Regions from separate parts of the Mycetocola sp. Y791 genome, predicted to be linked through region 2. Evidence: predicted binding sites of a transcription regulator. Region 2 holds the regulator's gene; the other holds the start of a gene.
What was found. The regulator LexA, encoded in region 2, represses DNA repair genes until DNA is damaged. The targets are predictions, from matches to a motif close to TCGAACANNTGTTCGA.

Region 1: a site for LexA is predicted at 10,424-10,439, ahead of AC1C2N_RS08400 (HNH endonuclease signature motif containing protein). Genes of this name have one in related genera too.

Annotation. Positions count from the first base shown of each region.
Region 1 covers NZ_JCAIUC010000002.1:740,049-755,318, reverse strand. The annotation lists gene AC1C2N_RS08465 (DMT family transporter) at 1-25, opposite strand, end outside; gene AC1C2N_RS08460 (GNAT family N-acetyltransferase) at 196-825, opposite strand; gene AC1C2N_RS08455 (lactonase family protein) at 845-1,972, opposite strand; gene AC1C2N_RS08450 (maleylpyruvate isomerase N-terminal domain-containing protein) at 2,011-2,619, shown strand; gene AC1C2N_RS08445 (ATP-binding cassette domain-containing protein) at 2,668-3,681, shown strand; gene AC1C2N_RS08440 (ABC transporter permease) at 3,678-4,523, shown strand; gene AC1C2N_RS08435 (Hpt domain-containing protein) at 4,722-5,135, shown strand; gene AC1C2N_RS08430 (response regulator transcription factor) at 5,211-6,149, opposite strand; gene AC1C2N_RS08425 (LPXTG cell wall anchor domain-containing protein) at 6,240-6,932, opposite strand; gene AC1C2N_RS08420 (hypothetical protein) at 6,929-8,098, opposite strand; gene AC1C2N_RS08415 (hypothetical protein) at 8,095-8,736, opposite strand; gene AC1C2N_RS08410 (alternate-type signal peptide domain-containing protein) at 8,738-9,349, opposite strand; gene AC1C2N_RS08405 (alternate-type signal peptide domain-containing protein) at 9,497-10,096, opposite strand; gene AC1C2N_RS08400 (HNH endonuclease signature motif containing protein) at 10,505-12,598, shown strand; gene AC1C2N_RS08395 (AMIN-like domain-containing (lipo)protein) at 12,868-13,422, shown strand; gene AC1C2N_RS08390 (signal peptidase I) at 13,528-14,820, opposite strand; gene AC1C2N_RS08385 (adenylosuccinate synthase) at 14,825-15,270, opposite strand, start outside.
Region 2 covers NZ_JCAIUC010000001.1:973,902-989,171, forward strand. The annotation lists gene AC1C2N_RS04500 (FtsK/SpoIIIE family DNA translocase) at 1-214, shown strand, start outside; gene pgsA (CDP-diacylglycerol--glycerol-3-phosphate 3-phosphatidyltransferase) at 218-823, shown strand; gene AC1C2N_RS04510 (CinA family protein) at 820-1,362, shown strand; gene AC1C2N_RS04515 (helix-turn-helix domain-containing protein) at 1,550-1,858, shown strand; gene AC1C2N_RS04520 (DUF3046 domain-containing protein) at 1,964-2,188, shown strand; gene recA (recombinase RecA) at 2,429-3,514, shown strand; gene AC1C2N_RS04530 (regulatory protein RecX) at 3,524-4,417, shown strand; gene miaB (tRNA (N6-isopentenyl adenosine(37)-C2)-methylthiotransferase MiaB) at 4,570-6,219, shown strand; gene miaA (tRNA (adenosine(37)-N6)-dimethylallyltransferase MiaA) at 6,216-7,169, shown strand; gene dapF (diaminopimelate epimerase) at 7,186-8,067, shown strand; gene AC1C2N_RS04550 (class I SAM-dependent methyltransferase) at 8,090-8,707, opposite strand; gene hflX (GTPase HflX) at 8,744-10,294, shown strand; gene lexA (transcriptional repressor LexA) at 10,404-11,207, opposite strand; gene AC1C2N_RS04565 (LysM peptidoglycan-binding domain-containing protein) at 11,442-11,888, shown strand; gene AC1C2N_RS04570 (histidinol-phosphate transaminase) at 11,929-13,011, shown strand; gene hisB (imidazoleglycerol-phosphate dehydratase HisB) at 13,008-13,616, shown strand; gene hisH (imidazole glycerol phosphate synthase subunit HisH) at 13,613-14,263, shown strand; gene priA (bifunctional 1-(5-phosphoribosyl)-5-((5-phosphoribosylamino)methylideneamino)imidazole-4-carboxamide isomerase/phosphoribosylanthranilate isomerase PriA) at 14,322-15,068, shown strand; gene AC1C2N_RS04590 (SseB family protein) at 15,052-15,270, shown strand, end outside.

The DNA.
Region 1 (15,270 bases), on a different contig from region 2:
AGAGAGAAGCTGCAGTGCGAGACACCTCAACAATCTACTCGCGGGGCGGATCGCCAACTGGCGGAAATCAGCCATCGAACCACGAGATCCTGCCCACCGAGGGAGCACGACCTGGCCGACGCCAACGTTCAGCGACGCCATCGGTCAGTGACGCCATCGGTCAGCGCAGGGCTACCGTCAGCCCAAGGGCATCCGTCAGCCCAGGGCCACCGGTCCGTCGAAGGCAGCGAGCCTCGATTCCAGACCGGCACGCACATCGGGCCACTCCTCGACGATCACGGAGAAGAGCGCTGTGGTCCGCCAGCTGCCGTCCGCGCGACGTTTATCGCGGCGGATGAGGCCCTCGAACGTGGCGCCGATTTTGGCGATTGCTGCGCGGGAACGTTCGTTGCGCTCATCCGCCTGGATCGTGACCCGGCCGAATCCGTTATCGAACGCGAGGCCGAGCAACAGCAGCTTGGCTTCGGGGTTCACCGCGGTTCCCCAGACCCGTGGGTCGTATGCCGTCCAGCCGATTTGGGTGTGTTCACTCGCCTCGTTGAAATCGCCGAGGGTCGACGTGCCAACGATGACGCCGTCGGACTCACCGCCGACGAGCCGGATCGTGAACGACTGGTTGCCTCCGACAGCGAAGTACGACTCGGCGAAGCTCCGGAAGGCGGCGAAGTCTTCCGGCAGTCCGTGGGGCCCGCCGCCATACCCGCCGGCGAAGACCTCCGGGTGTGCGATCGCCGAGAACAGGCCGGGATAGTCGTCGGGGGTCATCGGATCGAGTCGGATGAACCGCCCGATGACTGGCGCGGGGTCCGGGATGCGTGCGGTCACCGAATCAGCATAGGGCTCGTTATGCCTTCACCAGGCAGGTCGGCGAGCCCGCTTCGATCAAGCCGATCCGCTTTGACGGGATGCCGCGGGCGTCGAGGAGGAACGTCGCGATCTCGTTTGACTTCTGGTTGGCGACGTGGAGGAAGCGGCCAGACTCGGCGTGGTGTCTCGGCCAGTCTCCGCCGGAGTCGACATCGGAAATCGCGCGCAGTGTCGACCCGTCGCCGCCGATCGTCAGTGTTGACACCCGGTTGGTGCCGCGAATCGAGACGTGCAGTTGTTCCCGCGATGCCGCGATGCTGATCTCCGAGGCGTTGTCGCCGTCTTCGAGAGAGTCTGCTGTTGCCCGCACGGAGGACACGACCCGCCAGGCACCGTCGTCACCGCGTCCGAGGGTGAAGACCTCGTTCGAGTACTCGGTGATGACGTGAACGTGTCCTGACGGGTGAAACACGAGGTGCCTCGGGCCGACACCGAACGGCAGGACAACCTCCTGGCTCAGGATCGGGCGGGCGCCGGAGCGACGCCAGATCCTCACCGTGTCGTGGCCGAGGTCCGTCGTTGCGAAGCGGCCATCCGGCAGCACCAGCGACGCGTGTGCGCGGGACGGGCGATCCACGGCGGCGTCATCAACCGCCTTTCGGAGTGCGAGCTCCGCGAAGGGATCATCGCCGAAGTCGGTGTTCTCCAGTTCGGCCGCACGGGCGGCGAGGGGATCTCCGTACGGGTCGTTGGATGCGGGAGCGACGACACCCTCACCGGCGAGAGCACCGCTGGCAGCGAGCGGGAAGAGCAGCACACGGCCGTCGCCGTAACAACTGGCGATGAGGGTCGAACCGTCGGGCGTCACGGTGAGCTGGCACACGGAGTCCCCCGCTTCGAGGGGTCGGCCGAGCGGAACGAGTCCGGCCTCACCGCGTCTGGCGAGCGCTTCGACCTGGCCGGAGCCCTCGAGCGCCGCGTAGATCACGGGCAGTGTCGGGTGGTTCGCGAGGAACGATGGCGACTCTACCTGCGAGTGCGACACCGGCTTGAGCGTGCCCGTTTCTTCCTGGCGCAGTGCGCTGATTCCGTCGCCGGAGCCGCCGGCATCCGCTGTATATGAACCGAGCCAGAAGAGCGGGGTGGGGTCGTCGAGCTGAGCCATGTCTTTCAGTCTGGCAGCAGTTCGTGCGAGCATGAACCATGGCTACGGCGGAGAAGTTTTCGAGGGCGGCTGATGCGTTTGTCGACGTGGTGCGCGGCATCAAGATCGACCAGTGGGAGACGCTCGGACTTGGCGTCTGGAGCGTCCGATCGCTTGTCGGGCATGCGGCTCGGGCACTCATCACTGTGGGTGATTATCTCGAGCTCGACCCGGCGACGCAGGTCGACATGGAGACAGCCGGCGACTACTACGGGCAGATCTACCTCGTCTATACGAACCCCGAGGCGATCGCGCAGCGTGGCGTGCAGGCAGGGATAGCGCTCGGAGATCACCCGATCGACCGGATCGAGGCACTCACGAAACGCGCACTCGACCTGATTTCGGTGCAGGATGCCGGTCGGCTGGTGTCGCTCGGCGGCATGGGTATTCCGCTGGATGAGTACCTCAAGACGCGGGTGTTCGAGCTGGTCGTTCACTCCATCGACATTGCGCGGGCAACGGGTCAGGTTGCGCACTTCGCTCCTGACCTGATCGAGGAGTCGGCGTCTCTCGCGGCGGGGATCGCGGCGAGGAAGGGTGACGGCGAACTGGTGCTGATGGCGCTGACCGGTCGGGAGCCACTGCCCGAGCGGTTCAGCGTGGTGTGAAACGAACCGGTTCTTCTCCGCGAGCGTCGTGCGGGGTATCGTCGAACGATGAGTTTCATCGAAGCTCGCGAGCTTCGGAAGACGTACTCCCCCAAGGGTGCCAACCCGGTCCACGCACTGGACGGGCTGGATCTCTCTGTGCCCCAGGGCACGATCACCGCTATTCTCGGCCCGAATGGTGCAGGGAAGACGACCGCGGTGAAGGTGCTCACGACGCTTATCGTTCCCGACAGCGGTTCGGTGACCATCGGCGGCATCGATGTTGTTGCACGGCCGGAGGCCATCCGTCCGATCATCGGTGTCTCGGGCCAGTACGCCGCGGTCGACGAGAACCTGACGGGGTTCGAAAACCTCGACATGGTTGGCCGGCTCTATCACCTCGGTGCCAAGGCGTCGCGTGCGCGTGCTCGGGAACTGATCGAACTGTTCGAGCTGTCCGAGGCGCAGAACCGACCGGTGAAGGGATTCTCCGGAGGGATGCGCCGCCGGATCGACCTTGCCGGTGCGCTTGTGACGAGACCGAGTGTGCTGTTCCTTGACGAACCGACCACCGGTCTCGACCCGCGCAGCCGGCTGGGAATGTGGGACATCATCAGGTCGCTCGTCGACGGGGGTACGACGGTACTTCTCACCACCCAGTACCTCGAGGAAGCCGACCAGCTTGCTGACGACATCAGTGTGATCGACACGGGCAAGGTGATCGCGAAGGGAACGGCCGATGAGCTCAAGGCGTCTGTCGGCGGACAGCGGGTGGAGCTGAACCTCGTGACAGCGGACGACGTCGTTGACGCCGTTGAGGTTCTGCGTCGCTTCGGCACAGTGGAACCAGCGATATCGAACGACTCCCGCACGGTTACCGTGAGTGTTGAGAGTGGGCCTGAGGCCTTGCAGCTCGTCCTCGGTGAGCTCAACATCAGAAATGTCGCACTCTTTGACGCGGGGATGCGACGACCGACGCTCGACGATGTCTTCCTCCGGCTCACGGGTCACATTGCCACAGCAGAGCTCGACGAGGAAAACGACGAACCGGATGCCGGCACTCGGAAGAGGACGTCGGCGTGACCGAAACGCGCACCCCCGGAATAGACGTTCCGCATCAGCCGGGAGCGATCGTCGGCTGGCTCAATGACGGCTGGATCACGACGAGGCGCAACCTCATCAAGATCAAGCGGGTGCCGGATATCCTCGTCTTCACGACCCTGCAGCCGATCATGTTCGTCCTTCTCTTCACCTACGTGTACGCGGGAGTGATCGAGATCCCCGGGAGCACATACGCCGACTTCATCATGGCCGGTATCTTTGCGCAGACCGTTGTTTTCGGGTCGACCTACTCCGGTTCGGCGATGGCGCAGGACCTGAAGGACGGCATCATCGACAGGTTCCGCACCCTGCCGATGAGTCCGTCGGCGGTGCTCGTCGGACGGACGAACGGGGACCTGCTGATCAACACACTCTCGATGGTCGTGATGATGGCGACAGGCTTCATTGTCGGCTGGCGTATCCACTCGAGTTTCCTCGAGGCTGTTGCGGCTGTCGCACTCCTTCTCCTCTTTGCCTATTCGCTGTCCTGGGTGATGGCGTATCTCGGGATGACCGTGCGGAGCCCGGAGGTAATCAACAATGTGTCGTTCCTCGTCCTGTTCCCGCTCACCTTCATCTCAAACGCTTTTGTTCCGGCCGAGACTCTGCCCGGTCCGCTCAGGACGTTCGCGGAATGGAATCCGGTGACATCCCTGGTGCAGGCCGCGCGGGAGCTGTTCGGTAATGTTCCACCTGGCACTCCTGTCGGTGACAGCTGGGTGCAGCAGAACCCTGCGGCGGCGGTTCTGATCGGCGTTGCCGTGATTCTTCTTATCTTTGTGCCGCTGAGCGTACGGCGATTCTCACGGGTCGCCTCACGGTGAGATCAGGACCCCCGTGCGGGGGTGTTACGCAAATCTTGATCAAGCTCCGCAATCTTGCAGAAAACCTGACGGTTGGCATCCGTCAATCCTGATCCGGGCCGGTCAGACTCAATCCAGTGGCCACCCGAGGCCACGACCCCGGACGGTTCCCCTGGCCGTCCGAGGGCAGATGCCCGGTTGAGTAGAGAGTGGGGCACGGTGACGTTTTCCCCGGACGACCAGCACCTCATCCTCGCCGGGCATCTGCCTGTTTTCGACGACGAACCCCTCAACGATCTGCTCGAGGCTCTCGAGAATGACACCGATGCGGTGGCACGGTTCGTTGAGGCGTTCGTGGACCAGTGGCCTGACAGGGTGACGCGGATTGCCGATCGTCTGCGCGCCGCGGACAGCGGGGGCGCGCTGAAGGCCATTCTCAGCGTCAAAGTGTCGAGCGGGATGATCGGCGCGACCCGGCTGGCGTCGTTCTCAGCCGGACTGGAGAATGCGGTGCGCAGCGCAGACTTCGCTGCCGCCCTCAGGGGTCTTCCCATGCTTCGGGAAATCGGGGAAGCCACCCTGCTCGCGCTCCCCGTGCGGTGGTCAATCTCCGACGTCGCTGTCGCGTCCTGAGCCTCTTCGTGCCGCATCGAGCGCATCGAGCCGCATCGAGCCGCCAGCGAAGTAGGCAGCTTCAGCGAGTGCAGATCAGGCTGGGAACTCGGGTTCGCGGGCCGGAGGCAGTCGGTATCCCACTCCACGCACGGTCTCGACCCAGCGGGGGCGCTTGGGGTCATCGGACAGTTTGCGACGCAGGTTTGCGAAGTGAACCTCGATCGCTCGCTCCTCCGACTCACTGACGAAGTCGTTCGCGACATATTCCTCATCGCGGAGTTCGCGAACGAGATCCGCCTTTGAGCGCACCCGGCGCTTACTGCTCAGCAGCGACCGGAGCAGGTCGAACTCTGTCCGCGTCAGGTCGAGCTCGGAATCGTTGAGCTCGACGGTGCGGGTGTCTGCGTTGAGCGTGATCCCGTTGTGGCGGAACACCAGTTCGCCAGCGTCGTCGTCAGCAGGATTGCCGAGTGTCACCGGGTTCGCTTCGCGCACCGATATCGGCGCTGTCGAGGAGGAGTCGCGCGTCTGTCCTGACGCCGGCCCTGTCTGGCCCGGCACCTGGGTGGCTGACTGTCCGATCGGCTGCGTTTCAGGAATCGGTGAAGGCGCACCCGCCTGGCCCGCGGCATCCGTTTGATCTGACGAAGCCGAGCTGCGGGGGCGGCGCATCATCGCGCCGATGCGCGCTCGCAGTTCGCGTGGCCGGAACGGTTTGACGACGTAATCGTCGGCGCCGGACTCGAGGCCGAAGAGCAGGTCCGCTTCGTCGCCCTGTGCGGTGATCATGACGATGTAGCAGTCGCTGAACAGCCGGATACGGCGTGCGACCTCGAGCCCGTCGATATCGATGAGTCCGATGTCCAGGGTTACAACGCTGGGCGACAGTGTGCGGACGAGTTCGACGCCTTCGGCCCCGTCTGCGGTCGACGAAACATCGAACCCGGCTTGGCGAAGCACAGTTTCGATGAGGCCACGAATGTCGCCATCGTCTTCGATCACAACGGCGGTGCGGCTAGTACGTTCAGACATTTTTCCGCTATTCCCAGACCGGCACACCAACTGGCAAGGGAGCTAGCTGCCTTGATGTGGAGCGTGACCCCCTGTCACGCTCCCTAAACCTTAGTGGGACTGGGAGGGTGTGGAAGTTTTTCGCTTACCCCCCAGAAAGAGGAGTCCGATTGTGGTAACGATCGCGGCGACGATCAGAAGGTCGCGGGCAGACGTTCCCGTGCTCGGAAGATTCGGGATGAGGGAGGCGAGGGGGTCGTCAGTCGCGGGTTGCGTCGGTGTGGACTCCGGCAGATCTGCTGCTGTAACAATGAGTGACAGGTCGATGCTCTGTTGCTGGGTGGCATTGCCCGAGGAGAAAGGCAACTCGAAGGTCACCTCGATGGGGACCGAGGATGCCGCGCTGCGTCCCAGGTCGAAGACGGCAGCACCCGTCATCAGAGCGGATGCCGTCGACGAGAGTTCGATTCCGTTGGTGCGGATGCTGATCAGCACGTCTTCTTCAACGGCGGCGGCTGTCGTGCGTGCGGCATCCGACCAGCTACCGAGGGTGATGAGAAGGTTTGAGTCGCCCTCGCCGGTTCGGTGAGCGATGACTGTCGTACTTACTTTGTCGCCCGGGACCATCACCCAGTCGCTGAACAGTGTGCCGACCGGGCTGCCGTCGATGCGGGTGAGGTGAAGCGCGCGGTCGTCACCTTCAGCGTGTGCGACTGTGGGAGCAGCAGCGAGACCGAGGATGCTGACCGTTGCGATCGCGATGAGGGCTGCGGCGATGCGGGCGAAGAGCCGGTAGGTGGTCATCGTTCGACGAACACCTCCACGGCGAGGTTCTGAGAAGGGAGGGTGCCCCACCATTCGAGCACAACGTACTGGACGATATCTCCGGTCGTGTCCTTGAGAACCGTCTCCGCGTTAGTGGTGGCGAGCCGTGGCAAAGTCGTTGGTGCCGCCAGTGCGGTGGCGCTGGGCACTTCCACTGTTGTCATGCGAAAGTCCCGATACACGTACACCCACGTGTCGTCGGGGCATGCCGTCCCCTCCACGTTGACAGGGCTCCATCGTCCTAATGGAAAGCCAAAGAGGGCTGGTGATCGATCGCACTGGGGCTGCTGCGTCGTCGTTGTGGGCCAATTCCCGCTCTGGGCATAGTACTTCTCACCAAGATAGGTGGCTGAGTTGCCGGAGCTCCCGTCCGGCAGGGACTGAGAATCGCTAACGGAGAAAGCGTCTCCGCCGATAACCCCGTTGCCACGGGCCACGGTGCACGCCCTCGCGTCGCCGTTCGAAGGCGTTACACACGCCGGATCCGCCGACCGAAGCGTCCCGTCTTTTTTCCGCATGTGGTCGAGAAGCCACGTGTAACGCATAGTGGTGGGATTGGGCGATCCAGTGGTGGCTCCGGCTGTTCCGCGATGCAGGTCCCGAAGCTCCGCCCCGACGCCCGATGCCGCGGAGCCGACGCTGAGGCGAGCAGATGCGAATGAGCCGACAACTGGCGCCTTTCCACCCTTCCAGGTCATTCCGGCAACAGTTGTGTAGGTACCGCGCCATGCGGTCGCCTTCACGTTCAATCCGGTTGTGAGCGGCTGTCCGCAGCCCCAGAGCCTGACACCAAGCTGGTCCGCGATGGCACCGCCCGCGTTGACGTCCCCCGCGACAGCTTCCACGGGATCGAAGCTCCCGTCATTCGCAACGGGAACGATTGCCATGTTGAAGGTCGTACCCGACATCGTGACTGATTCGAACGTTGATGTGTCGTTGAGTCGATACACGTTCTTGAACTGGGACGAGCCGGGAACGCTGCACCAGTCACCTACCGGCGTTGTGCTCGATGTGACGGTCTTGGTGTTCGTGAGGTTCGCGCCGGTCGTTGAGGCTGGGAGTCCAATGGCGAGTAGCGCGACGACGACCCCAAGTGCGGCGGCGAATCGAGACCGGGTGGGGTTTGTGCGGTGACGGCGGGTCATAGTGGCCTCGCCACCTGGGTGAGCGTGGCGTTGACGGTGAAGGCCGGCAGGCTCGTGAGACGGATGCCTCTGAGGCTCCACGCTGCGGATTCGCAGGAGGTTCCAGTGCAGGGAATCGAGAGCGTCAGGGTAAAGGTGCACGCAGCACCCTTGGCGAGGGCGGCAACGCTCGAAATTTTGGTCTGGACGTTCCCGCCGACGGTGGTGACGGCATCCGCTGTGCAACCGGTGCTGGCGACGATCGCATACTGAAGTCCTGCGCCTTCGAGGGCCTGAAGGGTGTCGTCTCTGGGAGCCGTGATCGTTCCCGTGAGTTGTGCGGGAGTGGCTGATGACGCTGCGTTGCGGGCCGTGAAGGTGATTTTCTGGCCGCGGATGCCGGGGACGATGCCACCCGAACCGCGGGGTGTGAGGTTTGCGGGCTGGGTCGAGACGGCGACGGTTTCCCAGTTGGAGGTCAGGACCTCAACGGCGAGGTCACCCCCGACCGCGTCAGAGAACGTGTTCGACGTTGTGTCGTTGAGCGAGGCTGTGGTGACGGGCCCGCCGATGAGGGCGGCCGCGGCCACAAACGCGAGAGCCGCTCCAATGAGCGGCTTTCTGTGATTCCCGGGGGCCGAGGTGCGATGCTTGTTCACGCTACTTCGCAACCTGAGTCAGGGAGTAGTCGGCGGACAGCGTGACCCGTCCACCCATCGTGTCGTTGTAGTCGCCCGGGTTTCCCCAGGGGAAAGCGATCTCGACGACGACGGGGACCTTGTTTGTCGCGGCAGCCGTTGAGGTGAGCGGAACGGTCACAGTACCGGCGGCATCGGGAGTGGCAGGAGCGCCGTTTACCTTGACTACCTTGATCGACAGTGCTGAGGCCAGGGCGGCGTCGGCCACGGCGCGGGTGCCGCTCGTGGTTACGGCAGCCTTCTTCGGCGTGATTGCGAAGTTAGCCTTCATGTTCTGGCCGACCAGGGTCACAGGGACATTCACGGTGACGCTGACGATATCACCGGGAACGAGGGCTCCCCCGCCGTATGGGGCATTGTCGGTGCATTCGGGCGCACACTGCTTGATGGTGGGGCTCGTCATCGTGAGGTCCGCAGAGGACCCGAGGTCCAACTGACCGGACTGGATTGTCTGCGCGGCACTCGACGTGGTGTCAGACCAGAAGGCGAGGGTGCCGGCGCCACCAAGGAGGAGTGTGGAGCCGAGGACCGCTGCGACGGAGACTCCGATGAGAGTGCGGACGGACTTCTTCATGGTGGCTCCTTTCGTGCGGTGATGAGTCTGAGGGTGAAGGTGAAGCGGGTGTTACTGGCGGAAAAATGGGCCCTGCCGTGTCGAATACATGACAGGGCCCGTGGGATCAGCTTCGGGGCTGATCCCGCCTCCGCTGCAGGTGAAGAGCTACTTGATCGGCGCGACTGTGGCGACGACGGGCTCCTGAGTCAGCACGTAGCCGAGCGTCAGGTCCAAGGACTTGTTCATATCGAACTGGTTTCCAGAGGCTCCGCGCGGGAAGGTCACTGTGACAGTCACCGGGACCGTGCCGCTCGTCGGCTGAGCAAAAAGCAGCGTGTCGGGCGTTGCGCCCGCAGAGATCTTCTTCTCCGTGCTGACCGCGCCAGCGAGAGAAACATCAACGGTTGGCGCCGTTGTGAAGGCAGTAGCTGGCACGCTTGCTACTGTCTTGCTTACAACCAGCTTGCCCGTGATGTTCTGTCCAACCAGGGCCACCGGGACATTTACCGTCTGAGTGAGAACATCGCCGGGAACGATCGTCCCGGAGAAAGTCTTCCCTGCGGTATCGCCTGCACCATTCTTCACGTTCCAGTCGCCCCACGTGGTGCCCTCAAGGTCCAACTTTCCAGACGAAATGACCTGTGTGCCGCTCCCGGCAGTGTCGGACCAGTAAGCCAGCGTGCCGGCTCCACCGAGCAGCAGAACAGCGCCGACTGCAGCGGCAACCGCAGCAGCGGTGGTCTTCTTCATGTTGAACTTCTTCATGGTGTGCTTCTTTCTCTGGGCCTGGCAGCGGAGGAGCTACCGGAGTCTGTGGGTGTTTTCCGCTTTCGCTTCCAACAAGATCGATATTTCCCGCCCTCGATCAAGAACAACCCAGCCGGATCCGCAAGGTTCCGACAGTTCTTCGACAAACACACAAGGTTTGCGCAAGATTTGCCACATACCGCGGATGAGAGCGTGATCACGCCATCTTTCGGATCGCTTGAAGAAGGGGTTTTATCTCGCTTCGAGTCGAACAATCAGGTGCGACCGTCGCCGATCAGACTTCCTCCGAGAAGCTGAGGGACGGGTCTGGCCAGCTCGTCTCGATCGAACACACTTTCGTTAGCATTAGACCTAGCCTTACCTGGCAGTCGAAGCAATGTCAGTGGTGTGGTGTTGACTTGTGGTATGGAAAACAACGACAGAGCCGTCGATCCTCCGGGCGACGAGAATCACGATCCACCCGATAGCGGTGCGGATGCCGCCTGGCTCGAGCCCCAGCCCGAGCAGATACCCGCGCCTGACTCAGAGCCGAAGTCCGAGCCTGAGCCCAATGCGGAGTCCGAGTCTCGGCCCGATCCCGACGCCCTTGTGCCAGCTCCTGATCCCGACGCGGAACCGGAGTCGGAATCTGAGTCCGACGCGGAACCGGAGTCGGAACCGGAGTCGGGGTCTAAGTCCAGCACAGAGCGCAATACCGTCGCTGCACCTGAGCCCGGGCCCGAGCCCGAGCCCGAGCCCGAGCCCGAGCCACAATTCGGACCCGAGTCCGACCCGGCGCCCGATGCGGATGCCGGTGCGGGCGTAGAGCCCGATGTCGATTCCGATTCGGAATCTCAGCCCGAGGCTGAGCCTGAGCCGACGTTGGTTGCGCGGATTGCTGACACGTGCACGGCGCTGGTTGAGGCGGTAGGGCAGGTGGAGCGGTTGGAGGCCCGTCAGGCGGCCTGGAAGGCGGAGTTCATCGACCGGGCCAGGACCCTCGCGCTGAGCGCAGAGGAGGGCGTTCTCGACACCGCCCGGCCAGCGACGCAGACCGTGGCGCAACGCGCAGCGGAGCGCCGGGATCTGGCGTTGCGGTCGTTCACGGCGGAACTGGCGTGTGTATTGCGGGTGTCCGAACGCACCGCGACCGCGTTGATCGATGACAGCGAAGCGTTGATGCACCGCTTGCCGGCCACTCTGACGGCGTTGCGGGAGGGAGACGTCAGTTACCGGCATGCCCAGCAGTTGGTCGACCAGACCAGCACCCTCACCGCCGAGGAAGCAGCGGAGCTCGAAGAGAAGGCGTTGCCGTTTGCCCGGACGATGACGGTGGCGAGGTTCGGGCAGAAGACAAGGATGTTGCGGGAACGGTTGTGCCCGGAATCCGCGGTCGCCCGGTGTCGGAAGTCGGTAACCGATCGGCGGGTAGAACTGATCCCGGCACCGGACGGGATGGCCTGGCTGAACCTGTTCACCACCGCACCGGCCGCGGAAACGATCTTCGACACGATCCGGGCGCAGTCGATGAAACTGCAGTCACCGGTTGAGCCACGCACCCTGTCCCAGTTGGATGCCGATGTGGTGTTCGCGGCGATGATGGAGGCGTTCACCGGTGAGTTCACCCTGCCCGACCCCACCGGCACCCGGGTCTTCGGCACCGGCCTCGGCACCCGCAATCCCTACACCGACCCATATCCCGCACCGGCCCGTCCACCTTCATCCGGAGAAAAACAGGGATCCGCTGTCCTCCCAGGGCCGGGACGTGACCCCGCGACCGCATTCCGGAAGATCGTGCCAACGGTGATGGTCACCGTCCCGGTACTCACCCTCCTCGGCAAAAGTGTGGAACCGGGCAACCTCGACGGATACGGGCCCATCGACCCGGACACCGCGCGGGAGTTGGCGTCTCAGGCACCGGAGTTCAGCCGGATCCTGACCCACCCCGAAACCGGAGTCGCCCTGTCCCTCGGCCACACCAAATACACCCCATCGAAAGCGATGCGACGGTTCCTCCGCTACCGCGACGGATACTGCCGGTTCCCCGGCTGCACCCGCAAAGCGGTGTCCAGCGATATCGACCACACCGAGCCATACGACACCGGCGGAAACACCGACTTCGACAACCTCGCCAGCCTCTGCCCCAAACACCACAAACTGAAACACGAAACCAACTGGCTGGTCGAGCAACTCGGTGACGGGATCCTGAAATGGACCTCACCCCACGGACGCGAATACCTCACCCACCCCGAGAACCCAGTGCGCAACCCGATCCCACATCCGATCCCACCGGCGAAAGCGGCACCACCAAAGCCACCGAATCCCGACCCCGGAAGCACTCCGGACGACACGGATGCCCCGTCAACCCAGGCACATGAGGAAGACACCCGACTGAACAACGTCTGCACCCGACTCCTCGACGCCCAGAAAGAAAAACGCGAGAGGGAGAGAAACGACACGGAGAACCGCGACGAGGCACCAGACGACGAGTCAGCAGACCCCAACGAACCACCATTCTGAGCCACACAGGGGCCTCGGGCACACACGGGTCGCGCACACCTAAGGTTCGGGCACACGGGTCACGCACACCTAAGGGTCGGGCACACGGGTCACGCACACCTGAGGGTCGGGCACACCTAAGTGTCGCGCACACCGACCGCACACGCTGAGGGGACGACCGTGCGGGGGCTGGCGTGACTGACGCCCAAACCGTGATCTATGACGGGCACGCGAACACGGCGACCGGCGTAGCATCCGTTTCAACAGTTCTCATGAAGGGATGGATCGCAATGAAGCGTTCCGTTGCACTCATCATCAGCGCACTGATGGGTGCCGTTTTTCTCAGCGCAGGCAGCATCGCCGCGACGGCAGCTCCGTACTGCGGCATTACCTGGGGGTCACTCCCCGACAGCCAAAGTCTCTCAGCACCCGATGCACCGATCACAAACGCTCGGTCGGGTGAGCATCCGTGCTTTGACCGGTTCGTCGTCGACGTCCGAGGAGACATCCTCGGGTTCGATGTCCGCTACGTACCGCAGGTCGTCCAGGATGGGTCGGGTACACCCGTTCCCCTCCGTGGAGCCGCTGATCTTCAGGTCATCGCCCTCGCGCCCGCCTACGACATCAACAACAACATGGCCGTGACATACAACCCCGCAAACGACACTGAGGCGCTCAGCGTCACCGGGTACGAGACATTCCGCCAGGTCGCGTTCGCCGGTAGCTTCGAAGGGCAAAGCACCTTCGGGCTCGGGATTCGTGCACGATTGCCATTCCGCACGTTCATCCTGGACGGCCCGGGAGGTGGAAGCCGTCTCGTCGTCGACGTCGCGCACCGGTGGTGACACCTGACACCTGACACCTGACACCTGACACCTGACACCTGACCGCATCCTGAGTGACGGCGGCGCGACAATCCCCGATCTCGCGTCGCCGATGCCGAGGAAGAGCTAGCGCGACTGACCGCCGATGCCGTCTGCCCTATCGCCACGCTCGCCACGCTCGCCACGCTCGCGCCTGAGGCTCCGACGGGTGGGAAGCTCGCTGAGGGTGTCGGTCGCCCGCTCGGACGCGGGCACCCTGGCGGGCTCGGCGGGCTCGGCGGGCTCGGCGGGCTCGGCGGGCTTGGCGGGCTTGGCGGGCGCGGACGGCTCGGACGGCTCGGACGGCTCGAGGAGTTCGGTGGGCTCGGGGAACTCGGACGGCTTGACAGGCTCGCCGGGCTTGGCGGACTCGGGGAGCTCAGACGAGGTGGGGCGCTCGGCGATAGCGATGGAGGCCAGCTTCTCGACGGTTGAAGCGCCCATTGCGGCTGAAGCGTCCGTCGTGGCTATATCATCAGTCGAGACTGAAGCGCTTGTCGCGGCTGAATCATTCATCGCGCGTGCATCGGCCGCGGATAGTTCGTCAGCGGATGAAACGTCCGTCGCGGCTGAACCGGTCGTCGCGGCCGAACCGGTCGTCGCGGCTGCAACGTCCGTCGCGCGTACATCGTCAGCGAATGAGTCGTCCGCCGCTGGTGAGTCAACCCGAGCCACAGGCGTGGCTTCGGTCGCGGCAGCTTTGTCTTCACCCGGAGCGCTCTTCTTCCGACGAACCACCGTGACCACAAGCGTCACCACCGCGTAGCCAATCAGCGCAACGCCCAGCCCTTGAGCGAGCCAGGTACGGGTGTCGCTCGTGACTCCGTTAGTGACGTATCCGATGACCGGAAGCCAGTACCAAACCTTGCCACGAACCTGTTCCTCACGAACGAGCTCCTGGTCAGGAACCGGATTCGCGTCACCCTGCGTTTCAAGCCGGACTCCCTCGGGAGTCACATTCACACCGATCACCCGGTGCGTCACGACCTCCGGCTCACCGGATGAAATCTGGTAGGTGATGACATCGCCAACGGAAATCGCAGCAAAATCGATCGGCTTCACCACAACCGTTGTTCCCGGTGGCATCGACGGACGCATCGACCCGGTCAACACCGTGTACGGCGTAGACCCGGTAAGCCGAGGCACAAGCACAAAGCCGATGATCAGCAACCCACAGCCGATGAGCACAACCCAGCTGACAACACGAAGCAGGATGCCCGGAAGCCGGCTCAGCAAAGAACCCCTCGGCTCCGCGGAAGAACCGTCGCTGACAGATCCATCGGCGGGACCGTCAGCAGAAGGGCTGACAGCTCCATCGGCAGAAGAAGCATCCGCATCAACAGACGGATGCATCGTCGCATCCGTCACAGGTTCGCCCATCGATTTAGTCGATCAGGTCGTGACGCACCACGATCGCATCGCGACCAGGGCCAACACCGATCGCAGAAATCCGCGAACCGCTCATCGCCTCGAGCGCGAGCACATAGTCCTGCGCGTTCTTCGGCAACTCTTCGAAGGTCCGGCACCCGCTGATGTCCTGCTTCCAGCCGGGGAATTCCTCGTAGATGGGCTTCGCGTGGTGGAAGTCCGACTGCGAAACGGGAACTTCCTCGTGCCGCACCCCGTCGACGTCATAGGCAACACACACGGGAATCGTCTCGAGCTCATCGAGGATGTCGAGCTTGGTCAGTACGAAATCGGTCACACCATTGATCCGCGCCGCATAACGGGCGATCGGTGCGTCATACCAGCCGACCCGACGCGGACGCCCCGTGGTGGTTCCGAACTCGAAGCCCTTCGACCGCAGGTACTCCCCCGACGCATCGAACA
Region 2 (15,270 bases):
CTCCAAGGCACGCGACGTCCTCGTGACGGCCGAGCAACTGCCCGGTCTGCTCGCCAAACTCCGTGGGGAGGACGCCCCAATGCCGGCGGCGTCGCCGTCGCTGGCCGACAGCGACCAGTACGAGGGCGACCCGGTCGAGAAGCAGTTCGATGGGTACGATGTGGTTGACGGCGATTCCGACGAAGACGCCTGGGGACTCACAGGCAAGGAGTAGTACATGGCCATTCCGGCCACACCACCGAACGGATCAGCGAGGCCCGCCCGATCGGCGAATCTCAACGTTCCGAACGCAATCACCATCGTCCGGATTTTGGCCGCTCCGGTCTTCATCTGGATGCTGCTTGCCGACGACGGGCAGGACGGCGGCCTCCGCTGGGCCGCAGCGATCCTGTTCATCGTCGCGATCGCCACCGACTGGGTCGACGGCGCCATCGCACGAAAGCACGGTCTGATCACCGACCTCGGTAAGCTCCTCGACCCCATCGCCGACAAGGTCCTCACCGGAGGTGCCCTCGTCGCTCTCTCGATCCTCGGCGAACTGCCCTGGTGGGTCACCATCCTCGTGCTCGTCCGTGAGGTCGGCATCACGGTCCACCGGATGATCGTGGCGACAGACCACGTCGTCGCCGCGGCGTGGATGGGAAAGCTCAAGACCGTCGCGCAGTCCATCGCGATTTCGTTTGCTCTGGTTCCCCTCAACACGGTCGTCGGTGACTGGATCTTCTGGGTGAACGGCGTGCTCATGACCATCGCCGTCCTGCTCACTGTCGCTAGCGGTATCGACTACGTGATCACCGAGCTCAAGGCTCGGCGGGCGCGATGACATCCGAGGCTCCGGCTCCGGCTCCGGCTCCGGCTGACGCGACCGCGGCGCTCATCGCGCGGCTCGCTGAGCGCGGCCTCACGGTGGCCGTTGCCGAGTCGCTGACCGGTGGACTCCTCGTCGCCGAACTCATCAGGCCACCCGGCGCGTCTGCCGTCGTGTTCGGCGGTGTTGTCGCCTACGCCACTGAGCTGAAGCGCACCGTCCTCGGAGTGGATGGCGAACTGCTCGCCCAGTTCGGGCCGGTGGATCCGGAGGTTGCCCGCCAGATGGCATCCGGTGTGCGTACCGCGCTTGCGGTCGACGGACGCGTCGCCGACATCGGAATTTCCACCACGGGTGTGGCCGGTCCTGACCCCCAAAGCGGAAAGGCACCCGGAACGGTATACGTGGGGCTGTCGACGAGCGACGGTGCGCGGGCGCTCGAACTGCAGCTCGACGGCGACAGGACCACGATCCGAAGTGCGACGGTTGCTGCCGCGATCGCACTGATCGCGGATTCAGAGAAGAGTACAACGTCACCTGTCGCCGACCTTTGAGAAACTCGCGCGTCGTCGCCCGGGTTTCCGCGGGAATACGTGGTGTTACAACCCAGTTACACACTAGGTATTCACAAGAAAAAATCAGTGAGCGACAGTAAGGTTTTTCAGACGGATGGGTGTAGTAATGTTATCCAACCACGGGCTTACCAGTGGTCAGGCTGATCGGCAGAGAAGGAGGGGTCCCATGATTCTCGTACGTCAGGAAATCGGTGACGTGTTGCGCGACTTCCGGCTGCAAAAGGGGCGGACTCTTCGCCAGGTTGCAAGCAAGGCAAGTGTTGCACTCGGTTATCTCAGTGAGGTTGAGCGCGGCCAGAAGGAAGCATCGAGCGAGATCCTCGCCTCGGTCGCAGACGCACTGGACACCCCGATCTCAGTCATCATGCGCGAAGTCGGTGACCGTCTCGCCGTCATCGAGGGCATCGCGCCCATTCCAGACACGGTTCCCGACGAGTTCGTTGCAGAACTCGACGCGGACCTGGTTGCCCGCTGACGCTGGCACACATAATTTCCGGATGCCCCGGCCCGCGACAGCGAGCCGGGGCATTCCTCGTCCGCTCGCGACCGCGAGCCCTCTATCTACAGTGAGCCGAGACAAGTGAAACTCAGCGAGTTCAGACTGGCCGTCACCACCGAGTTCGGTGGCGCATACGGGCGTGTCCTCACCAGCGACCTGGTGCTGCGCGAACTCGGTGGGCGCACGGCGGATGAAGCGCTGGCAGCGGGGGAGTCTCCGCGTAACGTCTGGATGGCGCTCTGCAAGGAATCGGACGTTCCCCGCGACCGCTGGCACGGCGTCGGGGTTCGGCCGCCTGTCCAGTAGCACCCGGATCTTCCTTCGACACGCCGAAGAATATTTCTCGAACACTCGTTCGGTCTGCGATAGGCTCCTACACAAGGGCCCATCTGGGGCAGTACGTCCACTGTTTTCCTCCCTCTGACTCAATGTCAGAGGTGCCTCATACAGTCGACACTGTTCACGAAAACGCTCCCAGCCTTGTTGAAGCCGAGTTCCGGCCCGACAGCCTATAGGCGCACCGCTATCGCACAGGAAGAGGCAGACATGCCATCAGTAGCAGACCGCGAGAAGTCCCTTGAAACGGCACTCGCCCAGATCGACCGTCAATTCGGCAAGGGTTCAGTCATGCGCCTCGGCAGCGATGAGCGGGCTCCAGTAGCAGTCATCCCCACCGGCTCAATCGCGCTTGACGTCGCGCTCGGCGTTGGCGGCCTTCCGCGTGGCCGCATCGTTGAGATCTACGGTCCTGAGTCATCGGGTAAGACCACACTCACGCTCCACGCGATTGCGAATGCGCAAAAGGCGGGCGGCATCGCGGCATTCATCGACGCGGAGCACGCACTCGACCCCGAGTACGCCAAGAAGCTCGGTGTCGACATCGACGCCTTGCTCGTCTCCCAGCCAGACACCGGTGAGCAGGCGCTCGAGATCGCTGACATGCTCGTGCGTTCGGGCTCCATCGACCTGATCGTGATCGACTCCGTTGCGGCACTGGTGCCGCGCGCCGAGATCGAGGGCGAGATGGGTGACTCCCACGTGGGTCTCCAGGCCCGACTGATGTCACAGGCGCTCCGCAAGCTCACCGGTGGACTCAGCCAGACCAACACCACAATGATCTTCATCAACCAGCTGCGCGAGAAGATCGGTGTCTTCTTCGGAAGCCCCGAGACCACCGCTGGCGGTAAGGCGCTCAAGTTCTACGCGTCGGTTCGACTCGACATCCGCCGGATTGAGACCCTCAAAGACGGAACGGATGCCGTCGGAAACCGTACGCGAGTGAAGGTCGTCAAGAACAAGATGGCGCCGCCGTTCAAGCAGGCCGAGTTCGACATTCTCTACGGCACAGGGATCTCACGAGAGGGCAGCCTGATCGACTTCGGTGTCGAGCACCTGATCGTCAAAAAGTCGGGTTCCTGGTACACCTACGACGGTGAGCAGCTGGGTCAGGGTAAGGAAAACTCGCGTAACTTCCTGCTGACGAACCCCGACATCGCCAACGAGATCGAGTCGAAGATCAAGGCCAAGCTCGGAGTCGGTGTTGCCAAGGTCGAGGCGGAGGCACCAGCCGCTGCCACAGGTGCCAAGGTCAAGACCACGGCCGACCAGCTCGCTGCCAAGCGCGGCGCCTAGGCCTCCGTTATGGTTTCGTTTCGCGACCCGGGTCGGCCGGACACCCCGACCGACCCGGCAGGCGGGAACCCCGCCGACAAGCCCGGCGAGAAGATCGCGCCGGTGACCTACCTGCGCGGTGCCGGGCACACGCCCGAGCCTGCACGCACGGGTACCAGATCCGACGCCGATTCCTGGTTCGGGTCTGATCCCGAGCCGGCTGCGGAACGAACGACGTCCGGGGCGGGTTCGGAGTCCGAACGCGCTCCCGGAACGCGCTCCTCACCGCGCAAGCGGTCCGGGGGTTCAGCGGCCGGGCACCTTCGGGCGGTCGGTCGCGACGGTGCTGTCAGGGATGGTGCTGTCAGGGGCGGTGCTGCCATGGACAGTGGCGCCGAGCACGACGAGGACGAACCCGTCGAGCAGGTTGCCGACCCCGAAGCCGTCGAGTCGCTTCTCGTACGGAAGCTCGCCCGGAGGTCGCTCAGCGAGGCTGAGGTCCTCGCGTTTGCCGTTCAGGAGGGGCTGACCGCCGCACAGGCGAACACGATCCTCGACCGGCTTCGTGACCTGGGCTATGTCGATGACCGCGCCCTCGCCGAGCAGCTCAAGCACTCGCTGTCCGAACGCAAAGGACAGAGCAAGGCCGTCGTCGCTCGCGCCATGTCCGGTCGCTCGATCGACCGCGACATCATCACCGAGGTGCTCGATGACATCGAGCAGGATGATGAGCTCGGCGTCGCGACCGAACTCGCCCGCAAGCGCGCCTCGCAGATGTCAGGACTCGACAAGCAGACGCTGGAACGCAGGCTCACCGGTTTCCTCGCGCGACGCGGTTACCCCGGCAACATTGTGCGAGAGGCTATCGCGCCAGTGCTGACCGGCCGCTCGTCGTCACCGAGCTCGACGGTACGGTTCCGGTAGTTCGTTCGCCGTCGGTTGGCGCCCGTCCAGATCGGGCGTGCGCCGACTGGCGCTCCCGCTGGCAACAACCTGCCCGCCGCTGGCACCGTGGGCACCACGCAGCCAACGCGCCGCCACCACGCAGCCGCGTGCGAACGTAGACTGGGACAACCATGAGTAGCCTGCTTGAAACGCCCACAGTCATCACGCCGTCGACAGCGGCAATCGACGCGACCGGGCGTGCTCGCACGTATGAAGTGCGCACCTACGGCTGCCAGATGAACGTGCACGACTCCGAGCGGTTGAGCGGCTCGCTCGACGCCGCCGGCTACGTTCCCGCCGAGAGCGGGGCCGAGGCGGATGTTGTGGTCATCAACACCTGCGCCGTTCGCGAGAACGCCGACAACAAGCTCTATGGCAACCTCGGTTACCTCGCGAGCGTCAAGCGCCGCCATGAGGGCATGCAGATCGCCGTTGGCGGCTGTCTCGCGCAAAAAGACAAGAACGTCATCCTCGAGAAGGCGCCGTGGGTGGACGTTGTCTTCGGAACGCACAACATGGGCGCACTGCCGAACCTCCTCGAGCGCGCCCGCCACAACGAAGAGGCGCAGATCGAGATCCTCGAAGCGCTCGAGACCTTCCCATCCACTCTGCCGACCAAGCGCGAATCCAGCTACAGCGGCTGGGTGTCCATCTCCGTCGGATGCAACAACACCTGCACCTTCTGCATCGTCCCGTCCCTTCGCGGGAAAGAGAAAGACCGGCGGCCGGGTGAGATCCTCGCGGAGATCCAGGCGCTCGTCGATGACGGTGCTATCGAGGTGACGCTGCTCGGCCAGAATGTGAACTCCTACGGCGTCGAGTTCGGCGACCGCCAGGCGTTCAGCAAGCTGCTGCGTGCCGCCGGAGCCATTGACGGGCTCGAGAGGATTCGTTTCACGAGCCCCCACCCCGCGGCGTTCACCGACGACGTCATCGACGCGATGGCCGAGACGCCGAGCGTCATGCCTCAGCTGCACATGCCGCTGCAGTCCGGTTCCGACCGGATCCTCAAGGCGATGCGCCGGTCGTATCGCAGCGAGAAGTTCCTCGGCATCCTCGACAGGGTCCGGGCCCGAATGCCGCACGCGGCGATTTCGACAGACATCATCGTTGGCTTCCCCGGCGAAACCGAGGAGGACTTCCTCGAGACCCTCCGTGTGGTGGAGGCGGCGAGGTTCGCTACGGCATTCACCTTCCAGTACTCGATCCGTGAGGGGACCCCGGCCGCGACAATGCCGGACCAGGTTCCGAAGGAGGTCGTCCAGGAGCGCTTTGAGCGGTTGACCGCCCTTCAGGACCGCATCTGCCTCGAGGAGAACCAGAAGGTCGTCGGCCGCGAGATCGAGATCCTCGTCGCGGTCGGCGAAGGTCGCAAGGATTCCGCCAGCCACCGGTTGTCCGGCAGGGCTGAGGACTCCCGCCTCGTGCACTTCGAGGTGCCCGAAGGCTCGGCGATCCCGCGCCCGGGAGACATCGTCACCGCCACAGTGACCCAGGCCGCGCCCTTTTACCTCATCGCTGATGCTCCCGCCGGAAGCGAACTCGTGGTGCGAAGGACCTCCGCCGGCGACGCATGGGACCGCGCGCAGGCAGAGTCGTGCGGCGTTCCCGCGCCCGGCGCCTCACCGAGCAGCCCTGGCCGCGTTTCACTGGGACTGCCAACCCTGCGCGTCGGTCCGCCCACGCCCGTCCACGACGCACCGGTTCGGGCCCACGACGCGCCAGCTCAGGTCCAGGGCGGAATGACACCGATTTACGACGCACTGGACGGCGAACGCTGAACCCGCACAGCGCCCCGCAGCTCATCGCGGTAGTTGGTCCGACCGGTACCGGAAAGAGCGAACTCTCGCTCAATATCGCAGAGGCCCTCGCGCGCACGGGCAGTGGCGCTGAGATCGTCAATGCGGATGCCATGCAGCTGTACCGCGGGATGGACATCGGCACGGCCAAGCTGCCTGAAAACGAGCGCAGGGGCATCCCGCACCACATGCTCGACATCCTCGATGTCGACGAAGAAGCTACTGTCGCCAGGTACCAGCCTCTCGCCAGGGCTGCGGTCACCGACATCCTCTCGCGGGGGAAATCCGCGATCCTCGTCGGTGGGTCCGGCCTGTATGTCTCGAGCGTCCTCTACGACTTCCAGTTCCCCGGCTCTGACCCCGCGATTCGGGCTCGACTCGAGCACGAATCAGCCACGCTTGGTCCCGGCATCCTGTACCAGCGACTTGCCGCGCTCGACGCGGACGTTGCGTCGCGGATCGGGCCGCACAACACGCGGCGAATCGTGCGCGCCCTCGAGGTGGCCGAGATCACCGGTTCTCCCGTGGCGGGGATGCTGCCGGACGAGCCGGTGTACTGGCGCGAGTCGCGCATCATCGGGCTGTCGGCGCCGAGGCCGGAACTGACCGCACGTCTCGACCAGCGGGTGCACGGGATGTGGGCTGCCGGGCTGCTGGACGAGGTGGCGGCGCTGCGGGCGGCGGGGCTCGAGGGCGGTGTTACCGCGTCGCGGGCGATCGGATACGCGCAGGCGCTGAAGCAACTCGCGGGCGCGGCCACCGAGACGGAAGCCATTGAAGAAACGCAGCAGCTGACCCGGCGGTACGCCAGGCGGCAGATGAGCTGGTTCAAGCGCTATGCAGACATCGTCTGGCTGGATTACGACGCGCCTGACCTTGTCGAGAAGGCCATGGCATCCGTCACCGGCGCGACGCCCCAGGTTCCGCGCTGACCCTAGACTTGGGCGCATGGGATTCACTCTGCAGTTCACCAAGGGCCACGGCACAGGCAACGATTTCGTGCTCTACACGGACCCTGAGGGCGACCACCCACTGACCACCGCGCAGATTGTCGCGGTGTGCGACCGCCACTTCGGTGTCGGCGCCGACGGCGTCATCCGCGCCGTCAGGTCGCGCAACATCGACGAGGGCGCGGCAGCCCTGGCGGAAGACGACGGCGCAGAATGGTTCATGGACTACCACAATGCCGACGGATCCATCGCGGAAATGTGCGGCAACGGCATCCGTGTCTACGCGCGGTACCTTATCGAGCAGGGTCTTGTTGAGCTGGAGTCGGGTGACACCCTCGCAATCGGAACCCGCGCCGGCGTCCGTGACGTCCAGCGCGCCACCAACGGTTTCCAGGTCGACCTCGGGCGCTGGAAGCTCGAGGGTGGCGAGCCGCTCGTGCGGGCCAAGGAGCTCAAGGTGGCGCGGCCGGGGCTCGGCATCAACGTCGGAAACCCGCACGTCGTCGTCGCTCTCGCAGACGAGGCAGAGCTTGAGTCGGCTGACCTTCACTACATTCCGCTGATCGAACCGGAACCCATCGATGGGGCCAACGTGGAATTCGTTGTGCCCTATGACCCGCTCATCAAGGACGGCGTTGCCCGCATCTCGATGAGGGTTCACGAGCGGGGGAGTGGTGAGACTCTGTCGTGCGGTACCGGCGTCGCAGCCGCGGCTCTCGCGACGCGGCACTGGGCCGGGTCGGCGGCACCGAACGCGTGGCGCGTCGACGTTCCAGGAGGAACGCTCGGTGTGCGGATGTTCGCGACGCAGGACGGCGAGCACGTCGGACTGTCTGGCCCGGCCGACCTCGTCTACACGGGCACTCTCGAGCTCGGCTAGCGTCCGTCCGTCAGTTCATCCGTCAGTTCGCTTCAGCGCGGAGTGCCCGCAGTACGCGGTACCCCTTGCTGATCGTCTCTTTGGTGAACTCGAAATCGTCGCCCATGCTCTCCTGCAGCCAGCGGTGCAGGCTGTCTGAGCCGAGGTTGCGCTGCACGACGAGCCAGGCGTCTGAACCCGGTTCCAGGCGAGGGAGCCAGCGCTCGAGCATGGCGTGAAGCTCGGTCTTGCCGACGCGGATGGGCGGGTTCGACCAGATCGTCTGGAACCGGACGTCGTCGGGAACCTGATCGGGCTGCACTGCAGTGATATTGGTGAGCCCGAGCTTCTCCGCATTCATCCGCAGCAGGTCGAGCGCGCGCTCGTTGACATCCACCGCCCAGACGTGAGCGCCTGGCGCCTCGAGGGCGAGTGTCAGGGAGATCGGTCCCCAGCCGCAGCCCAGGTCGAGAAGGTTGCCGGTTTGGGGCGGAGTCGGTGCGTTCGCTAAGAGCACCTGCGTCCCCGGGTCGATCCGGTCAGGGCTGAAAATCCCGTTCGAGGTGGTGAGTTCGTAGTCCTGGCCTGAGAGCCGAACGGAAACCGTGCGGAGCTTGAGTTCGGTTCCGGGTACGCCCGTAAAATAATGATCGCTGGCCATAGGGGAACGTTACCGCAAAGCAACTAGGCTTAACTGATGAGCAAGTCCACCGAATCAACCCCAGAGAACACCGAAACACCCATCGACGACGATGCAGTATCGCGGGTGTTGCGCAACGCTGAGTCCCGCGCGGGCGGCTATTCGCTCTTCGGTTCGAGTCAGGCCGACGCCCTGCAGGACAGATCCACGACCGGTGAGTCCGGGCACGATGGATTCGACGGCGAGCAGCAGGATCGGGAAGACCGCCAGGCGCTCCGCCGCGTGGCCAACCTGTCGACAGAGCTCGAGGACGTCACCGAGGTCGAGTACCGGCAGCTGCGCATCGAGAACGTCGTTCTCATCGGCGTGTACCCGCAGGGCGCGCAGGAGGATGCAGAGAACTCGATCCGCGAGCTCGCTGCCCTCGCTGAAACCGCAGGCGCCGTCGTCCTCGACGGCATGCTGCAGCGCCGCCCGAATCCCGACCCGAGCACCTACCTCGGCAAGGGAAAGGCCGAGGAATTGCGCGGCATCGTCGCCGCGCTCGGCGCAGACACCGTGATCGCCGACACCGAACTCGCGCCAAGCCAGCGGCGTGCGCTCGAGGACGTCGTGAAGGTCAAGGTCATCGACCGTACCGCCGTCATCCTCGACATCTTCAGCCAGCACGCCAAGAGCCGCGAGGGCAAGGCCCAGGTCGAGCTCGCCCAGCTTGAGTACCTCCTCCCGCGACTCCGCGGTTGGGGTGACTCGATGTCCCGCCAGGCCGGTGGCCAGGTGGGTGGCGCCGGCGCCGGAATGGGTTCACGTGGTCCTGGTGAAACCAAGATCGAACTCGACCGACGCCGCATCCACACCCGGATGGCGAAGCTGCGCAAGCAGATCAAGGGCTTCGGCCCGGCCCGCGAGGCCAAGCGGGCCAACCGCAACCGCTTCGAGGTGCCGAGCGTCGCTATTGCCGGGTACACCAACGCCGGCAAGTCGAGTCTGCTCAACCGGATCACGAAGGCTGGCGTGCTGGTCGAGAACGCTCTCTTTGCAACGCTCGACGCGACGGTTCGGAAGACCCAGACCGAGGACGGCCGGCTCTACACGCTCTCCGACACCGTCGGATTCGTCCGAAACCTGCCGCACCAGCTCGTCGAGGCGTTCCGCTCCACCCTGGAAGAGGTGGCGGAGTCGGATGTCATCGTGCACGTGGTCGACGCATCGCACCCGGACCCTGCATCCCAGATCAGCACTGTCCGCGACGTGATCGGTGATGTCGGCGCCCGCGATATTCCAGAGATCGTGGTCTTCAACAAGAGCGATCTCGTCAGCGAGGACGACCGGCTCGTGCTCCGCGGACTGGAACCCAAGGCGATCTTCGCTTCGGCGCGCACCGGTGAGGGGATCGACGAGATCCTGGCCCGCATCGCGGAGCTGCTGCCGAGTCCGACAGTCCCGCTTCACCTGCTCGTCCCGTACGACCGGGGAGACATCATTTCGATGCTCCACCGCCGCGGAAAGGTCGAGAAACTGGACTACGAGGAAGACGGCACCGAGGTGCGCGCACTCGCGTCGGAGGAACTCGCCGCACAGGTGTCCGAGTTCGCGATCGCCGAGTAAACGCGACGCGGCGACGTCACGCGTCTGGTCTGTTAACGAACGGATGCCCCGGGTCTGTACCCGGGGAATCCGTTCGTTAAGCAGGCGTCAGGCGCCACACCGTGAGTGGCTACACGGCGCGGAGGACCGCGACGATCTTGCCGAGCACGTCGGCTTCGTCGCCGAGGATCGGTTCGAAGTTCGTGTTGCGGGGGAGCAGCCAGGTGTGGCCATCGCGCTGGCGGAACACCTTGACCGTGGCTTCACCATCGAGCATGGCAGCGACGATGTCGCCGTTCTCGGCGGTCGGCTGCTGACGGACGACAACCCAGTCGCCGTCGCAGATCGCTGCGTCGATCATCGACTCACCCGAGACCTTGAGCATGAACAGCTCGCCCTTGCCCACGAGCTGACGGGGCAGGGGGAAGACCTCTTCGACCTGCTGGTCAGCGGTAATCGGCACCCCGGCAGCGATGCGTCCGACCAGGGGCACCATCGCTGCGTCGCCGACCGGTGTTGAGCTTTCGAAGTCGGCAACGTTCGAGGGGGAGGGCAGGTCGATCAGGATCTCGAGTGCACGGGGCCGATTGGGGTCCCTGCGCAGGTAACCGCTCAACTCGAGCTGGTTGAGCTGGTGCGTCACGCTTGAGAGTGACGCGAGGCCGACCGCGTCGCCGATTTCGCGCATGCTCGGCGGGTAACCGCGGCTCTGCACGGAGCGCTGGATCACGTCGAGGATCGCCAGCTGCTTCTCGCTCAGGCTCTTGCGGCGGCGCGTGGTCGGCTTCTCTGCCGGCACGCGCTTGGCCTTCCGTGCCTTTGGAGCGGCAGATGAAACAGCGGCATCCGGCTCGTTCTCAGCCGTGATATTCGCGTTGTCGAGCGTCATGTCACTCCCGTCTGGCGGGCAGCCCCGGCCAATGTCAGTGGTCACTGGTTGAGTCTCAACCATCAATCGAAACTCTATCCGTCCCGAGGGGCCCCAGCAAAGATTTGTTCGAGTGTGTCGGGCAAATTCTGCAAAAAAGTCCGAAGAAGGACTTGAATCTTCGAACAATCGAATATAGATTCGGAATACAGGTTCGTATTCGGCCCTCCCGGCCGAGGGCCGGATACGAATTCTTCGAATCGCCACACAACAGTTCACAGCACGAACCGGAGGCGCACCATGAGCACCGCAGTCATCACCCCCATTCACTCTCTCTCACGTCCGGCCGCACGGCGCCCCGAGGCGCCGCGCCCATCGAACTCGCGTACACAGGCCGCCGGAGGCGACGCGTCAGCGATGATCGCACGCCCCACCGGGCGCATCCGACTCACCCGGCGCGGTCGCGTTGTCCTGACCTCGCTCGCCGCTGCTCCGTTCATCGCTCTCGCGGCCTGGCTCGGACTCAACGCCGGCGCCGCAGCGGCGTCGTCGTCCCCGAGCTCGGCCTCGTTCGAGTACGTCACTGTCGAACACGGTGACTCCCTGTGGTCCCTCGCGGGCACGCTGGCTCCCGAGGCCGACCCTCGTGATGTGATCGCCGACGTGATGGCCCTCAACCAGCTCGAAACGTCCACGGTCGTTCCCGGGCAGAACATCGCCATTCCCGAGCGATACACGGCTCCGTAACGCACACCGAAGCGCAAGGCGCGGCGGGTAAACTTCCGGGGTGAGTTCCCTCGATGCCCTGCCCATCCGCGATGATCTTCGTGGCAAGTCCCCGTACGGCGCACCCCAGAAGGTCGTGCCCGTCGCCCTGAACGTCAACGAGAACACGCATCCGATTCCCGAAGACGTGGCCCACGACATCGTGACCGCCCTCGCCCGCGCTGTGCTCGGCGTGAACCGATACCCCGACCGCGAGTTCACCGAACTACGGATCAGCCTCGCCGGTTACCTCGGGCACGGTCTCAGTGCCGATCACATCTGGGCCGCGAACGGCTCGAACGAGGTTCTGCAGCAGGTTCTCCAGGCTTTCGGCGGACCTGGCCGCTCGGTGCTCGGGTTCAGCCCGACCTATTCCATGTACCCGCTGCTGGCCGCAGGCACCGGAACCCGGTGGATTGCCGCCGAGCGTGACGCCGACTACGAGATCTCGCCCGAGACCGCCAGCGCCGCCGTTCGCCGCGAACGCCCCGACGTCGTGATTCTCTGTTCGCCGAACAACCCCACCGGGACCCCGCTTGGGCTCGACACCATCGAGGCCGTCTATGACGCGACCGATGGCATCGTGGTCGTGGACGAGGCGTACTTCGAGTTCGCCCCAGAGGGGACTCCAAGCGCGCTGTCCCTTCTCGACGGGCGCGACCGGTTGCTCGTGTCACGAACCATGAGCAAAGCCTTCGCATTTGCCGGCGCACGGGTGGGCTACCTCGCTGCGGCGCCGGCGGTCACTGACGCGCTTCGTCTGGTGCGCCTTCCGTACCACCTCTCCGCACTCACGCAAGCCGCGGCGATTGCTGCCCTTGCACACAGCGGCGAAATGCTCGCCATGGTCGATGACATCAAGAATCAGCGCGACCGCATCAGCGCTGGCCTCGCCGACCTGGGCTACCGCCCGTACCGGAGCCACAGCAACTTCGTGCTGTTCGGAGGCGTTGACGATCCGGTAGCACTGTTCGAGTCACTGCTCGAGCGCGGAGTGCTCATCCGAGATATCGGTCTGCCCAATCAGATGCGGGTTTCGGCGGGTACCGAGGCAGAGACGACCGCGTTCCTCGAAGCCATTGCGGCGGTAAGCTCGAAGTCATGAGCCAGCCGCAGCGCACCGCCCGGATCCAGCGCGAGACGAGCGAATCGAGCATTGACCTCACGCTCAACCTCGATGGGACCGGTGTCAGTGATATTCACACCACCGTGCCCTTTTACGATCACCTCCTGACGGCGTTCGCCAAGCACGCACTGGTCGACCTCACGGTGAGGGCCACCGGCGACATCGAGATCGATGTGCACCACACGGTGGAAGACATTGGCATCGCACTCGGGCAGGCCATCAAGCAGGCGCTCGGCACCAAGGAGGGCATTTCGCGCTTTGGCGACGCTCTCGTTCCCCTCGACGAGGCACTCGTCCAGGCCGTTGTCGACATTTCCGGCCGGCCGTACCTCGTGCACTCCGGCGAGCCCGCGGGGTTCGAGTTCCACCTCATCGGTGGTCACTTCACCGGGTCGATGGTGAGGCACGTGTTCGAAGCCATTGCGTTCAACGCCGCACTCACCGTTCACGTCACGGTGCTCGGCGGGCGCGACCCACACCACATCGCGGAGGCCGAGTTCAAGGCATTCGCGCGGGCGTTCCGGCAGGCGAAGGCTCTCGATCCTCTTGTGACCGGCATCCCGTCGACGAAGGGTGCACTGTGACGGGATCGTCACGGCCAAGCGTTGTTGTTCTCGACTACGGGAGCGGCAACGTCCACTCCGCGGTCAAGGCGCTTGAAGCGGCGGGCGCCGACGTCGAGCTGACCGGTGACCGCCGCAAGGCACTCGAGGCCGACGGTCTTCTCGTGCCCGGCGTTGGAGCGTTCAGCGCGGTCATGGAACAGCTCTCCACCTCGCGCGGTGGTGAAGTGATCGATCGCCGGCTGGCCGGTGGTCGCAAGGTCATGGGCATCTGTGTCGGGATGCAGATTCTGTTCGAGCGCGGTGTTGAACGCGGCGTCGACACAGAGGGCCTCGGAGAGTGGCCGGGCGTCGTGACGGAACTCGACGCGCCCGTTCTCCCGCACATCGGCTGGAACACGGTCGACGCGCCCGAAGACTCCGTCCTCTTCCGCGGCATCCGCGACGAACGCTTCTATTTCGTGCACTCGTACGCCGCGCAGGACTGGAAGCTCGAGGTGATGCCGCCGTTCCACGAGCCGGCACTGACGTGGGCCGAACACGGAACCCGGTTCCTCGCCGCCGTCGAAAACGGACCGCTGAGCGCGACGCAGTTCCACCCGGAGAAGTCCGGCGATGCCGGCATCCGCTTGCTGGCCAACTGGGTCGGCTCTCTCACATCGGACTGACCCTCCGCATTCTTCCGAATGGCACGCTCGTGCCGCACCACACAACCAAGGACAATTCATGAGTGAGTTCAACACGACCCCGAAGCTTGTGCTGCTTCCGGCTGTCGACGTCGCCGGCGGCAAAGCCGTCCGTCTGACCCAGGGCGAGGCGGGCACGGAGACCAGCTACGGCGATCCGGTCGACGCCGCCGCTGACTGGGCGCGCCAGGGCGCCGAGTGGATCCACCTGGTGGACCTCGATGCCGCATTCGGCCGCGGGAACAACGCGGGCGTGATCCGCAAGGTGATCAAGCAGGTCCGCGGTGTGAACGTCGAACTCTCCGGCGGCATCCGCGACGACGCGTCACTCAAGGCAGCTCTCGCGACCGGAGCCAAGCGAATCAACCTCGGTACAGCGGCGCTGGAGAACCCGGAGTGGGCTGCGAACGTCATCGGCCAGTACGGCGAAGCCGTCGCGGTCGGCCTCGATGTCCGCGGAACCACACTCGCGGCACGGGGCTGGACCCGTGAGGGCGGCGACCTGTGGACGGTCATCGACCGGCTCGAGCGGGCCGGCTGCGCCCGCTATGTCGTCACCGACGTGACGAAGGATGGCACCCTCCAGGGGCCCAACGTCGACCTGCTTCGCCAGGTGATGGAGCGGACCAACCGACCGGTCATCGCGTCCGGTGGAGTGTCGAGCCTCGACGACCTCGTCGCCCTGCGCGAACTCGTGCCGCTCGGGCTCGAGGGTGCGATCGTCGGCAAGGCGCTCTACGCGGGTGCGTTCACTCTGGCTGAGGCGCTGGATGTCGCATCCGACTAATCCCGCAGACTCGGCCGGGCAGCCCTGGGAGGGCCGCCAGTTCGGCGAGAACGCTTTTGCCGGCGACGATGGGTCTGCGCCACCTCAGCTGATCGACGCGCTCACGCGATTCGCGGATGGGCGAGCGGGGGAGGATGCCGTCGTCGACGCGTTCCGCTCGTCGCGCCTGCTCATCCCACTCGTGACCCACGCCGGCGACGTT